3 regions of the Streptomyces sp. DSM 116795 genome follow, and region 2 is predicted to be linked to each of the others. Evidence: riboswitches for the same ligand, from Rfam matches in the RefSeq annotation. Region 2 holds a riboswitch; each other region holds the start of a gene.
What was found. A riboswitch is a leader RNA that binds a small molecule or an ion and turns the genes downstream of it on or off. The one in region 2 is predicted to bind cobalamin.
Positions count from the first base shown of each region.

Region 1: it holds a riboswitch for cobalamin, as region 2 does, so the genes downstream of both, metE (5-methyltetrahydropteroyltriglutamate--homocysteine S-methyltransferase) here and ACSMXX_RS26505 (cobalamin biosynthesis protein) in region 2, are expected to answer to the same signal.
Region 3: it holds a riboswitch for cobalamin, as region 2 does, so the genes downstream of both, ACSMXX_RS09675 (ribonucleoside-diphosphate reductase subunit alpha) here and ACSMXX_RS26505 (cobalamin biosynthesis protein) in region 2, are expected to answer to the same signal.

Region 1 covers NZ_CM147707.1:5,749,096-5,751,289, reverse strand. The annotation lists gene metE (5-methyltetrahydropteroyltriglutamate--homocysteine S-methyltransferase) at 1-1,308, opposite strand, end outside; cobalamin riboswitch at 1,452-1,678, opposite strand.
Region 2 covers NZ_CM147707.1:6,154,043-6,156,236, forward strand. The annotation lists gene ACSMXX_RS26505 (cobalamin biosynthesis protein) at 1-788, opposite strand, end outside; cobalamin riboswitch at 976-1,174, opposite strand; gene ACSMXX_RS26510 (hypothetical protein) at 1,527-1,754, opposite strand; gene ACSMXX_RS26515 (anion permease) at 1,815-2,194, opposite strand, start outside.
Region 3 covers NZ_CM147707.1:2,301,609-2,303,802, reverse strand. The annotation lists gene ACSMXX_RS09675 (ribonucleoside-diphosphate reductase subunit alpha) at 1-986, opposite strand, end outside; cobalamin riboswitch at 1,320-1,454, opposite strand; gene ACSMXX_RS09670 (GNAT family N-acetyltransferase) at 1,490-1,990, opposite strand; gene ACSMXX_RS09665 (YbdD/YjiX family protein) at 2,088-2,194, opposite strand, start outside.

The sequences.
Region 1 (2,194 bases), 400 kb from region 2:
CGCGGCGCGCTCCGGGTAGGACTGAGCGCGGCGCCCGTCGGCGTCGGTGACGGCCGCGGTACGGGCCCGTACCGCCGGGTCGCGGGTGAGGGCGGCGGACGAACGGGAGGCGAGCGCCGAGGAGTTGGCGTGCAGCAGACCCGCGATGACGTCGGTGCCCTCGCTCAGGCCCTTCGCCAGGGCGACGGTCTCCTCCACCTTCTGCCGTGCGAAGGCGAGCCAGCGCGCCACCTGCGGGTCCACGTCCCGCTCGACCGCGGCGTTCAGCGGTACGTGCAGCAGCGAGCAGGACGGCGCGACATCGACGCGGTCGGCGAATCCGAGCAGCGACGCCAGCGTGGAGAGCGACCGCTTCAGGTCGTTGATCCACACGTTGCGGCCGTCCACGACCCCCGCGACCAGCCGCTTGCCGGGCAGTCCGCCCGCACGCGCCAGATCCTCCAGATTGGCGGCGGCCGGTCCCGTGAAGTCCATCGCCAGCCCCTCGACGGGTGCCTTGGCGAGTACGGGCAGGGCCTCCCCGAGACGGTCGAAGTAGGACGCCACCAGCAGTGCGGGCCGGTCGGCCAGTCCGCCCAGATCGCGGTAGGCGCGTGCGGCGGCGTTCAGCTCCGCGGAGGTACGGTCCGCGGCCAGCGCCGGCTCGTCGAGCTGCACCCAGCGGGCGCCGGCTGCGCGCAGGTCGGCGAGCACCTCGGCGTAGACGGGCAGCAGCCGGTCCAGCAGGGTCAGCGGTTCGAAGTCCGCGGCGACGCCGGGCGCGGGCTTGGCGAGCAGCAGATACGTGACGGGACCGACGAGGACCGGCCTGGCGTCATGGCCCTGCGCGAGGGCCTCGGCCAGTTCGCCCTTCTGCTTCGAGGAGTCCGCCCCGAAGACGGTGTCCGGCCCCAACTCCGGTACGAGGTAGTGGTAGTTGGTGTCGAACCACTTCGTCATCTCCAGCGGTGCGACGTCCTGAGTGCCGCGCGCCATCGCGAAGTAGCCGTCAAGGGCGTCGGCGGCCTGCGCGGCCCGGTGCCGTTCGGGTACGGCACCGACCATGAGGGTGGTGTCCAGCACATGGTCGTAGAGGGAGAAGTCTCCGGTGGGCACCTCGTGCACGCCGGCGGCCCTGAGCTGCTGCCAGTTCTCCTGGCGCAGCCCCGCTGCGGTCTCCCGCAGGGCGTCGGCGGTGACACGGCCCTTCCAGTAGCCCTCGACGGCCTTCTTCAGTTCACGGCCGGGACCCTGCCGCGGATATCCGTGGACCGTGGCCAGGGACCTCGTAGATGCGTTCGCTGCCGCGGCTGCGGACTTCGGTGTCACTCAACTCTCCTTCGCGAGTCTCGCCGGTGACCCTGATGCACGGGCGAGGGAGGAGAGGCGACGCGGCGGCCGCACGCACGCCGCGTGCCGTCCGCCTGTACCGCCGACCCGCCCTCGAGGTCACCGAGATCGCCGCATACGACCGTCGTACACGGGCAGTGGCAGGTCTTCGGACTCGTGGGCCTGCCGCGTCCGTGTTCCACGGACCGGCACCTACTGGCCGTCGCTTCCCGGGCCCACTCGGGCCCAGTGCGTAAGACGGCGTTCGTTCCCACTCACCGCTGCGGGGCAGTTCCGGAGTCTCACCGGATTCCCTCTTGCGACGTGCCTGCCTGGCGGACAGGCCGAACCGACTGCTCTTCCAGCGTACGGGGGTGTGTGGCGCACCGGCAAAGGCCGGGGATGCGGGGTAACTCATGCTCCCCGCCGGTTTACGCGGGGGTGGGCACGGCTCACGCCGGGTGTGGCCGCCGGCCGGGCCGCTCGCTCCGGCCGGACGCCGGGCCGGGCCCGCTCCCGCCTCCTTGCGGTGTCCCGGGCCGCCGGTGGCGACAGCGCCTCACCGCTCGCCTCCCACGGGGCCGCCGCCGCGCGTGGGTCAGTGCCGACCCGGGCCTCGAGGCTCGTGCCTCCCGGCCGCAGGCCCAGGCGGGGCAGGGGCACTTGGGTAACCGGGCCGCAGGAGGGCCCGCGGCGTGGCGCTCCCGAGTCGGCCAGGACGGGCGCCCGTTGGCCCCGCTCCGGGCCGGAACGGCCGCATGCGCGGCGGTCCGCCGTCCGTGTCCCGGCGGTGTGGCGCGCGCCGAGTCGCGGCCCGCCGGTTCCAAGCTGCTGCCGGAGACTCGCCGCTCCGCCGGCGCGCAGACCGGGCGGGGCGATCCCTTCC
Region 2 (2,194 bases):
TAGCTGAGGGTGCCGCCCAGCCGTACGCCCAGCGCCCCGGCGAACGCGGCTTCCACCGGGCCCGCGTTGGGGCTGGGATGGCGGCCTGCGTCGGCGCACCACGCACGCAGAGCCCCGCGCGGCGAAGGCCCGGCGAGCGCGGCGAGTGCGGCAGTGAGCCGCGCACCGGGCCAGCCGGCGGCATCGTCCAGTCGGGCCGCCGCCCAGCCGAAGTGCAGATGGCGGGGCGAGCGGTGACCGACCATGGCGTCGAGGGTGTTGACGGCGCGGAAGGCTGCCATCCCCGGCGCCCCGGCGGCCGCCCCCCACACCAGGGCGCCGACGACGGCGTCCGAGGTGTTCTCCGCGACCGACTCCACGACGGCACGCGCGATGGCGTCCGCGTCGAGAGCCTGGGGATCGCGTCCGCACAGATTCGGCAACAGCCGCCGTGCGCCCTCCACATCGTCCGCGTGCAGGGCCGCGGCCACGGCCAGCGCCTCCTGCCGCAGCCCGGTGCCGCCCAGCACCGTCCAGGTCACCGCCGCGTCGGCGAGCGCGGCGCCGCCCGCCCCGGCGAGGGCGCGTGCGGTGCGCGAGAGCGCTGTGACGGCCGTGACGGCGCCCGCGACGCACAGTGCGGTGTGCAGCGCGCCCGCACCGCGGTGATCCCGCCACAGGACGCGCTCGGCAGCGGCGGCGGCCCGGCCGAAGGCGGCCACCGGGTGCCCGCGGCGCGGGTCGCCCAGCAGCAGATCGCCCAGATGACCGAGGGCCGCGCCGAACAGGTGGGTGCGATGGGCCCGCACCGTCAGCGTGCCGTCGTCGTGCCTCGGAGAAGCAGCGCGGCGGCGCCGGGCAGCCGGCCGCGGTGCCGGGGGATGCCGCGGGCGCGGGCGAATGCACGGGCCGTGACGTGAACGGGAGCGGACACAGGTGTGGGAGAGGCTGGCAAGCCACGCATGACGGAGTCCTCACTCAGGGTCCGCGCCCTGGTTCGACGTGCCGGCGGTGAAAGTCTCCTGGCTCCCGGATCGCTGCGTCCCCCGGCCTTCCAGCCCGTCGAACATATGGGCCGTGGCCGTCGGTTGGGGGTGCGCTCCCCGGTGACAGTGGCGGGACCGCGCCGGACTCGCACCGGCTTCCTCTCCTGCCGCCGTTGGGCATTCGGCAGTCCACCACGTACCGGGAAGGGCGTCAACTCGCCGCTGACCTGCGACGGGAGAGTGTGAGCAGACACACGGGCAGGTGCACCGGGACATGACGAAGGGGGTACGGAGCAGCGCGCTCCGTACCCCCGAGGGGGTGTCTGCCAAATCCCGTCTGCTCCGCGGCGGCTTGCACGCACGCTCGCTGCGTTGTCAGTCGTCGGCGCAGCCCGCTGCGCTCTCCTCCCTCCGCCTTGCGATCGCACGCACCAGCCACCGCGGACCCCGCCCTGCTGGGGGTACCTCCCGGGCCGAAGGCCCAGGGGGAGGACGACGCTATTTGTCAGGCACCCCCTCGCCCCGGCGGCCGCCCTCAGGAGCCCGCCGTTACAGCGCTGTTCAGGGCGCGGTGATGATGTAGATGCCGTACGCGACGGCCGCGGCGCACAGTGCGAAGCAGGCGTACGCGCCGGTGCGGGCCAGCACGGAGGAGCCGCCGCCCTGTGCGCTCTGGGTCTTGCCGGCGGAGGCACCCACGATGCCGAGTGTGAACACGCCCACCAGGGCGACCGTGGCCACGAGGCTGACGCCGAATACCTGGCCGAGCGCTGCCCAGTCGATGTCCATAGCGTTTCCCTGTCTGCTGTGTGGTTGCGGAGGTCTGCGGAGCGAGCGGGGCCGGCCGGGCTAGCCGAGTGTGGAGGCGGTTCGTCGGCGCTCGGCCTCCGCGTCCGCCTCCGCGGGCTGGACCGGCACGGCGGCGTCCTCCGGTGTGGCGTGCGGACCGCCGTTGCCGTCCGCACGGTTGTGCGCCGCTGCCGCCGCCGCTACGGGCGGCGGCGCGACGCTGCGCAGCGCGGCCGTGACGACGCCGGCGGGCTCCGGCCCGGAAGTCCCGGGCAGCGAGACGTCGTTGACGTTGGTGTGGTCGACGGGCTGGCGGCGCGAGAGCACCCAGATGCCGCCGCTCATCGCCAGTGCGAGCACCGCGACCGTGGTGACGCCCCAGTCGCCCTGCCGCGCCAGCAGCGCCGCACCCGCGGCGACGAGCCCGGCCGCCGGAAGGG
Region 3 (2,194 bases), 3.9 Mb from region 2:
CGCCGCATGAACTCGTCCGGAATCCAGTGCGCGAGGTTGAGGTTGTGCGTGCGCCGCGCCTCCTCGCCGGTGTTGTCCCGCAGTTCGAGGAACTCCTCGATGTCCGCGTGCCAGGTCTCCAGGTAGACGCAGGCTGCGCCCTTGCGCCGGCCGCCCTGGTTCACGGCGGCGACCGAGGAGTCCAGGGTGCGCAGGAACGGCACGATGCCGCCGGAGTGGCCGTTGGTGCCGCGGATCAGCGAACCGCGGGCGCGGATACGGGAGTAGGGCAGGCCGATGCCGCCCGCGTGCTTGGAGAGCCGTGCCACCTGCTTGTAGCGGTCGTAGATCGAGTCCAGGTCGTCCTGCGGCGAGTCCAGCAGATAGCAGGACGACATCTGGGCGTGCCGCGTACCGGAGTTGAAGAGCGTGGGGGAGGAGGGCAGATACGCGAGCGAGCTCGTCAGCCCGTACAGCTCGGCGACCTCCTCGGCCGCCTCCGCCGAAGCGTCCGCCGCGAGTCCGCACGCGACGCGCAGCAGGAAGTGCTGGGGCGTCTCGATCACCTGCCGGGTCGTGGGATGCCGCAGCAGGTAGCGCGAGTGCACCGTGCGGAGCCCGAAGTAGCCGAAGCGGTCGTCCGCTCCGTCTGCGATCGCCGCATCCACCAGCGCGTCCAGCCGCTGCGCGTGCGCCCGTACGAACTCGGCCGTGCGGTCGGCGATGAGACCCTCGCGGTGCCCGGTCGCGACGGAGGATGAGAAGGACACGGCGCCCTGGCCGCGGGCCTCGTCGCGGATCGCGAGGGTGAGCAGCCGCGCCGCCAGCTGTGAGTATGCGGGCTCCTCGCCGATCAGCCCGGCGGCCTCCTCCGCGGCGAGCGCCCGCAACTCGGCCTCGCCGGCGCCCTGCCGGCGTCCGCGGAGCACCGCCGTGGCGACCCGGCCGGCTTCGGTGCCGGGCAGATCGGCGGTCAGCTCGGTCAGCTCGGTCAGGACGCGCGACAGTGCGCCGTCCCGGTCCGGTGGCGCCGGTGAGGAGCCGGACGCGGACGCCGGTACGTAGGCCGATGCCGGTACGGACGCGGGTGCGTCCCCGGTCCCGGTTGCGGTCCCGGTTGCGGCCCCGGTCACGGTCACGGATGCGATGGTCACGGGATGTGCTCTCCCTCGCTCGGTTCAGGTCACCGGCTCACCGGGGAGCGCACTTGGCGGGCGCGCGAGGGGCATGCCGCATCGGCGAAGCGGCAGACCTTGCGGCGTCCACCGGCCCAACCCTCGGGACCCGGACGTCTTTCGACACGGCCGGCAGGCACTCGGACTCGCGACGACCGCTCAGCGCGGCTCACCCGGAAGAGGACGGGCCTGCGGCACAGAGCAGCACATCGCACACCGTTGCGGGACAGTTCCGGATTCGCACCGGATTCCCCTGCGCGGCAGCGAGCACGAGCATACATCTAGTAGCGAGTTGCGCCACTCGCCCCCACATCTTGTGCCGGGTGAGTCGCAGTTCACAGTTCGAGAGCGAACGCGTGCAGCCACAGGCCGGGATACGGCTCCCAGTCCTGCTCGGGCACCGGGACGAACCCCAGCCGCCCGTACAGCCGGTGGGCCGCCGACATCCCCTCATGGCTGCAGAGCACGAGCCGTCTCAGGCGACGCTCACGCGCCCTGTCCATGCACGCGCGCACGAGGGCCTCGCCCGCTCCGCGCCCGCGCCCCTCCGGCCGTACGGCGAGCATCCTGAACTCGCCCTCGCCGGGCCCCGCGATGTCCGCGTACTCCCCGCCGTCACCGACGAATGAGACCGCGCCGAGCACGGAATCCGAGGCGGTGTCGACGGCGACCAGGATCTCCGTGTGCTCTGCGCGGCGCCGCGCCGCACGCAGCTCCGTCAGGTACGGATCGTCCGCACCGAACGTCAGCAGTCCGTCCTCGAGATACGCCTGTGCCGTCAGCTCGCCGACGCCGTCCAGCTCCTCGTCCCGCGCCGGTCTGATCGTGATGTCCATGGAACGAGCATGCCTTGCCCCACTGACAACGCGGAGGGCTGCCCGTCCTCGCCAGGACGGACAGCCCTCTCACGTACGTCAGTGACTCCCGCACACCTCAGCAGCAGCGGAAGCCGCCGCGGGGATCGCACTCGCGCGCGTCGGTGCGCTCCCGCTCGAACTCCCGGCGGCTCGGCACCCGCGCCGTGGGATCGTGCTCGCGCA